2 regions of the Sulfitobacter sp. AS59 genome follow, and region 2 is predicted to be linked to the other one. Evidence: riboswitches for the same ligand, from Rfam matches in the RefSeq annotation. Region 2 holds a riboswitch; the other holds the start of a gene.
What was found. A riboswitch is a leader RNA that binds a small molecule or an ion and turns the genes downstream of it on or off. The one in region 2 is predicted to bind thiamine pyrophosphate.
Positions count from the first base shown of each region.

Region 1: it holds a riboswitch for thiamine pyrophosphate, as region 2 does, so the genes downstream of both, thiD (bifunctional hydroxymethylpyrimidine kinase/phosphomethylpyrimidine kinase) here and thiB (thiamine ABC transporter substrate binding subunit) in region 2, are expected to answer to the same signal.

Region 1 covers NZ_JBBMQK010000002.1:337,488-340,892, reverse strand. The annotation lists gene putA (bifunctional proline dehydrogenase/L-glutamate gamma-semialdehyde dehydrogenase PutA) at 1-283, opposite strand, end outside; gene WNY39_RS05920 (Lrp/AsnC ligand binding domain-containing protein) at 412-867, shown strand; gene WNY39_RS05915 (hypothetical protein) at 899-1,453, shown strand; tRNA gene WNY39_RS05910 (tRNA-Leu) at 1,495-1,581, shown strand; TPP riboswitch at 1,766-1,864, shown strand; gene thiD (bifunctional hydroxymethylpyrimidine kinase/phosphomethylpyrimidine kinase) at 1,923-2,729, shown strand; gene WNY39_RS05900 (FAD-dependent oxidoreductase) at 2,729-3,405, shown strand, end outside.
Region 2 covers NZ_JBBMQK010000004.1:136,021-139,425, reverse strand. The annotation lists gene WNY39_RS10740 (DMT family transporter) at 1-319, opposite strand, end outside; gene aroC (chorismate synthase) at 400-1,500, opposite strand; TPP riboswitch at 1,593-1,692, shown strand; gene thiB (thiamine ABC transporter substrate binding subunit) at 1,727-2,704, shown strand; gene WNY39_RS10725 (thiamine/thiamine pyrophosphate ABC transporter permease ThiP) at 2,680-3,405, shown strand, end outside.

The DNA.
Region 1 (3,405 bases), on a different contig from region 2:
TGGTATCGGCATCCGGCACGCGCAACAGCGCCTCGGCCAGACACATCAGGGCCACGCCTTCATCCGTGGACAGGCCGTATTCAGCAAGGAACACTTCCATCAGGCCGGGGGCGGTGTGGCTGCGAATGGCACGCACGATATCTGCGGCGTCTTTGGTGATCTCTACCCGATCTTCAGGCGACAACTGGCTGTTTCGGATCAGTTCACGCAGAACATGTTCCTGATCGGCGTAGGTGCCTGCATCGATTTGATGACGCAAAATCGGGGAAGAATCACGTGCCATTTTGGGCTCCTATGTTTAATTGGACTAGTCTAGCGCGCAATTTGAAGTAAGAGTGACTGATTGCCCGCTATTTGCTAGGCAAACCGATTTAAAATTGGGTGTTCGACGTGACAAATGATGATTTCAAGATGGACCGCTTTGACGCGGCGATTCTAACGGTTCTGGCCGAAGATGGCCGGATTAGCATCACTGATCTGGCCAAGCGGATCGGCCTGTCCAAATCGCCCACTCAGGCGCGTCTGCGCCGGCTAGAAGTTGCTGGCGTTATTCTGGGCTATCGCGCGCTGCTAGACCCGATCCGGCTAGGGCTGGACCACGTTGCATTTGTCGAGGTCCGGCTGAGCGACACGCGGGAAGTCGCGCTCAAGGCGTTTAATGCCGCCGTCCTTAAGGTCCATGAGATCGAACAGGTTCATATGATTGCGGGTAGCTTTGATTATCTGCTCAAGGTACGGACCCGCGATATGGCCGCCTATCGGAATTTTCTGGGCGAAACGATTACCACGCTGCCCTACGTGTCCAATACATCGACCTACGTGGCGATGGAGGCGGTTAAGGAAATCATGCTCGCAGATGTGACTTGACTGAAACGGGGCGGCTGCGCTCCACTGGGGCATGCGCCTTTCATTTGCCCTTGTTTTGATCTGTGGCCCTGCTTTCGCAGCAGATTGTCCGCCGCCGCCTGATATCACAGCCGAGCTGACGCAGCTTTTTGAAAAGTCTCAAGCTGCCAGTGATTTTCGCCAAGGGCAGGCCCTGTCAAATGAGATGTGGGAGGTGTGGCTGCGGGCACCTGATGCCGCTGCCCAAGAAGTGTTGAACCGCGGCATGCGCAAGCGCGATGTTTTCGACTTTGTCGGTGCGCTGGCTGATTTTGATCGCCTAGTGGCCTATTGCGGGGATTATGCCGAAGGGTACAATCAACGGGCCTATATCCATTTTCTGCGCGAAGACTATGATAACGCATTGATTGATCTGGATATTGCGTTGGAACTACAGCCGTTGCACGTGGCTGCACAGGCGGGCAGGGCGCTGACCCTGATGAGGCTTGGCCGCATCCCCGAGGCCCGCGCGCAGCTGCTTGTTGCCGTCGAAAACAACCCGTGGCTGTCAGAAGCCGCACTTTTGGCCAAAGGTGCGCCACTTGGACCGGTCGGAGACGACATCTGACCATTTACACTGCCGGCAACCAAGCTATTGTGCGCGTCGCTGCGGGCGTGATGGAATGGTAGACATACCAGACTTAAAATCTGTTGGGCCTTGTGCCCGTGTGGGTTCGAGTCCCACCGCCCGCACCATTCTGCTCCTTGGCCCACCGCCTTCGGCTACTTGAGGCCTGTTTGGTTCTTGACCTTTGGCTCCAAGCCCTTCCCAGAATTAACGGCAGTCTTACACAAAAGCCTATTGCAGTCTTGGAAGCGCCGAACTAGCGTCCGCCCTTGAGTGTAGTCGGCGCTTTTTAAGGTCGTCAGCTACCAGAAATATTATCCGTCGGGGGGCCTTAGGGCTGAGAGGTGCATGCACCGACCCGTCGAACCTGATCCGGGTCATACCGGCGTAGGGAACGGGTATTCTGCGAATGACATCGCAGGCTCTTTCTTGCGTCCGTACGTCCCGCCCAAACGGAGACATGTGCGCAATGATACCCCAAACCCCCATCGCCCTGACAATCGCCGGCTCGGACAGTGGCGGCGGTGCTGGCGTGCAGGCTGATATAAAGGCGATGTCGGCGAACGGCTGCTATGGTGCCAGCGTTATCACCGCCATCACCGCGCAGAACACGACGACCGTCACCGCCATTCACGAGGTGCCCGCAGATTTGGTGGCGGCCCAGATCGAGGCGGTTCTGTCAGACATTGATGTACGTGCGATCAAGCTGGGTATGCTGTTTTCCGTGCCCATCATTGATGTGGTTGCAAAGGGCATTGCGGGGTTCGCGGGGCCTATTGTGGTTGATCCGGTCATGGTCGCCAAAACGGGTGACACGCTGCTGCAGCGGTCGGCCATAGACGCGATGATCGACAAGATTTTGCCGCTTGCGACGCTGGTGACCCCGAACCTGCCCGAAGCGGCGCAGCTGTTGGGCGAGGCACCAGCCCGCACCCCAGATGACATGGCCGCGCAAGCGATGCGGCTGCTCAGCATGGGGCCCGGCGCGGTTTTGATGAAGGGCGGCCATGCCGAGGGCGACACCTGCACAGATGTTTTGGTCGACGAAAGCGGCATCTTGGCGACGCTGGCCGCAGACCGGGTGGCGACGCGCAATACCCACGGGACAGGGTGCACCTATTCTGCGGCGATTGCGGCGAACCTGTCCAAGGGGTTGGAGCTGGACGTCGCGGTGTGGGTCGCGCACCGCTATTTGCAGGGCGCAATTTCAGCGGCTGACCAGTTGCAGATCGGCAAGGGCCATGGCCCCGTGCACCATTTTTACGGCCAGTGGTAATGGGGAAGATCACGATCATAGGCGCGGGCGTTGCGGGGCTATGCGTGGCCCGCGCACTGTTGGATCGGGGGGCCGATGTCAGGATCGTGGATCGCAATGCGGCCCTAGGCCCGCAGGCGTGTTCGTGGTGGGCAGGGGGCATGCTTGCCCCCTATTGCGAGGGCGAAAGCGCCGAAGAACCCGTTGTGCGTTTGGGCCAAGAGGCTGCGGATTGGTGGGCGGCGAACATTGGTGCCGTGCACCGCAGCGGGACGCTGGTTGTTTCACCGGCCCGAGACCGGGCAGACCTCAACCGCTTTGCCCGCCGCACACAAGCGTTTCGCGAAGTTGACGCGGATGAGATATCGCTGCTGGAGCCTGATTTGGCGGGCCGTTTTACCAAGGGCTTGTTCTTTGAGAACGAGGCACATCTGGCCCCGCGCGAGGCTTTGGCGCAATTGCGTGCGGGTCTGGTTGCGGATGGTGCGGCGTTTGAGGTGGGAGATGCCAATCCGGATGATTTAGCGCAGCGCGGGCTAACCATAGATTGTCGGGGTTTTCAGGCCCGAGACCGCGTCACCGACCTGCGCGGCGTTAAGGGCGAGATGCTGATCCTGTCCTGTCCCGAGGTCACACTCAACCGCCCCATACGCATGCTGCATCCGCGTGTTCCGCTCTACATCGTGCCGCGCGGGGA
Region 2 (3,405 bases):
CGATTGCCGTGACTTCGGGCAACGGCAACAAACTAAGCCCGCCAAAGGTCAGCCCCATGGCCGTGGTGCCAAACACCCCGCGCCAGACATGCCCCATCAGATTTGACGGCTCTAACCCGTGGCGCAGATCGCCGCGCTGCCAGAGCCACAAAATAATAACCGGAAAGGCAAAGAACGACCGGAAGAACACAGCCTGCGCGGCCGGGACCGTATCGGTCGCGGTCTTGATGATGGCCGCCATGGCCGTGAATAAAAAGACAGCCCCCAGTTTGAGGGCAATGGCCCGTCCCGGGCGGTGTTCAGTCATTGTTGCTGCCATACCGGATGCTTGCGCCCCTGCGGATCAAAGTTCAAGACCCCGCGCGCGGCCTACCGAAAAATTTGAACTTTTCGGCCAGCTTAGCCGATGATGCCCTGATTTTCGCCAACCTGCCCCCGGTGCAGCAGCATATGATCCAGCAAGACGCAGGCCATCATCGCCTCGCCCACCGGCACCGCACGGATACCCACGCAGGGATCATGGCGGCCCTTGGTAATGATCTCGGTATCTTCGCCCGACTTTGTGATTGTCTTGCGTGTGGTCAGAATGCTCGACGTCGGTTTGACCGCGAAACGCAGCACAATATCCTGCCCTGTGCTGATCCCGCCCAAGATACCGCCCGCGTGGTTCGACGAATACACAGGACCGTCAGGGCCCATGCTGATCTCGTCAGCGTTCAATTCGCCCGTCAGCATCGCGGCAGACATGCCTTCGCCGATTTCCACACCTTTGACGGCGTTAATGCTCATCATCGCTGCGGCCAGATCGGTATCAAGCTTGCCATAAACCGGCGCACCAAGGCCAGCAGGGACATTGCGCGCTGTTATCTCGATGACCGCGCCGACCGACGAACCGGACTTGCGCAAGCCATCCAGATAATCAGCCCAATCCCCCGCTGCTTTGGCGTCAGGTACCCAGAACGGGTTTTGCTCGATCTGGTCCCAATCAAACGCATCGCGGTCAATCTTGTGGGCACCCATCTGCACCATATAGCCGGTGATTTGCAGATTTGGGGCAATCGCCTTGATCGCCTCGCGGGCCAATCCGCCTGCGGCCACACGCGACGCGGTTTCCCGCGCCGACGACCGGCCACCCCCGCGATAATCGCGGATACCGTATTTCTGGAAATAGGTGATGTCGGCATGGCCGGGGCGGAACTTGTCCTTGATATCACCATAGTCTTTCGACCGCTGATCGGTGTTTTCGATCATCAACTGGATTGGCGTGCCGGTTGTCACCCCTTCGAACACGCCCGACAGAATACGAACCTCGTCGGCCTCGCGCCGCTGGGTGGTGTATTTGTTCTGGCCGGGCTTACGCTTGTCCATCCAGTGCTGGATCATCTCTTCGGTGATCGCCACGCCGGGCGGGCAGCCGTCAACGGTCGCACCCAGGGCAGGGCCGTGGCTTTCACCCCAAGTGGTGACGCGGAAAAGATGGCCAAAGCTGTTGATCGACATATTGGATGCTCCTTTGCCCTCCGCATTAACGGGGGTGGCGGCATGCCTCAAGGGGTTTTGGCTTGCCAAGGGCGCACAAGCCTCCTACGTCTTTGGATACCTCGGGGGGCACTGTTGTGCTGAGATTGCGAAAGCTGACCCGTAGAACCTGAACCGGTTAACACCGGCGGAGGGAAGGTCTGGACATCACTCCAACGCTTTCTGACGCCGCATTTTGGAGGATGCCATGAAGTATCTTACACTTGCTGCCACAACTTTTCTTGCCACATCTGCTTTGGCCGACACGCCCGAATTGGTGGTCTATACCTACGACAGTTTCGTTGCCGAATGGGGCCCCGGCCCGGTGATCGAAAAGGCGTTCGAAGAAACCTGCGCCTGCGATCTGAAATTCGTTGGCATGGGGGATGGCCCCGCATTGCTGGCCCGGCTCAAGCTTGAGGGCACGCGATCTGACGCGGATATTGTGCTGGGGCTGGATACCAGCCTGATCGCGGCGGCCAAGAAAACCGGCCTGTTTGCACCGACTGACATCAACGCCGACTATGACCTGCCCATCGCGTGGAACGACGAAAGCTTTATCCCTTATGATTGGGGCTATTTCGCTTTTGTTCACAATACCGATCTGACACCCCCCAAGAATTTTCGCGAGCTGGGCGAAAGCGATATCAAAATCATCATCCAAGACCCGCGGTCATCCACCCCCGGCTTGGGTCTGCTGATGTGGGTCAAAGAGGCCTATGGCAATGAGGCACCAGCAATATGGGACGGGTTGGCCGACAATATCGTCACCGTGACCAAAGGCTGGTCCGAAGCATACGGCCTGTTCCTTGAGGGCGAGGCCGATATGGTGCTAAGCTATACCACATCGCCCGCCTACCACATCATCGCCGAAGAAGATGAAACAAAGGTCGCGGCCCCCTTTGACGAAGGTCATTACATGCAGGTCGAAGTTGTCGGCAAACTGGCGAACAGTGATCAAAGTGATCTGGCCGACGCGTTCATGGAATTCATGGTGTCGGATGCTGCTCAATCTGTGCTGCCAACAACGAACTGGATGTATCCTGCGGTTATGCCAGAAGGTGGGCTGCCTGCCGCATTTGACCAAACCATCGAACCCGGAAAGGCGCTTTTGATTCCGAACGAAGCCGTCCCTGCACTCCGAAAAGAGGCGCTGGCTGAATGGCTCTCCGCCCTTTCGCAATAAGTACAAAAACCGGGATCAGCGCGGCCGCTTTGGTGGTCTTGCTGATCCTTGCCGCAGTTTGGGCCGTTTTGACGCGCGCAGAATACGGCAGCGGCCTGGGCCCCGCTGAATGGTCTGCAATCCACTTTACCGTCGTTCAGGCCGCGCTGTCTGCTGGCATCTCAACGGTGCTGGCCGTTCCTGTTGCCCGCGCGTTGGCCCGCAGACAGTTCGTTGGGCGCGGCCTGCTGGTGACTTTGCTGGGTGCGCCGTTCATCCTGCCCGTTATTGTCGCGGTTCTGGGCCTGTTGACGGTATTCGGGCGGGCGGGTTGGCTCAACATGGCGCTCGCTGGTTTGAACCTGCCCACGATATCGATTTACGGGCTGCACGGGGTTGTGCTGGCGCATGTGTTTTTCAATCTCCCGCTTGCGACGCGCCTTTTGTTGCAAGCGTGGCAAACGCTTCCTGCTGAACGGTTTCGATTGGCGGGACAGCTTGATCTAACGCCGCGCGCCGTTTTCCAAACAATCGAATGGCCGATGCTGCGGCAGATTTTGCCGGGAACGGCGGCACTTATCTTTGTCATTTGCCTGACCAGCTTTGCCGTGGCGCTGACCCTTGGCGGTGGCCCGCGCGCCACGACCATCGAACTGGCAATCTATCAGGCGTTCCGGTTTGATTTCGACCTAAGCCGCGCCGCCTTGCTGTCCTTGGTACAG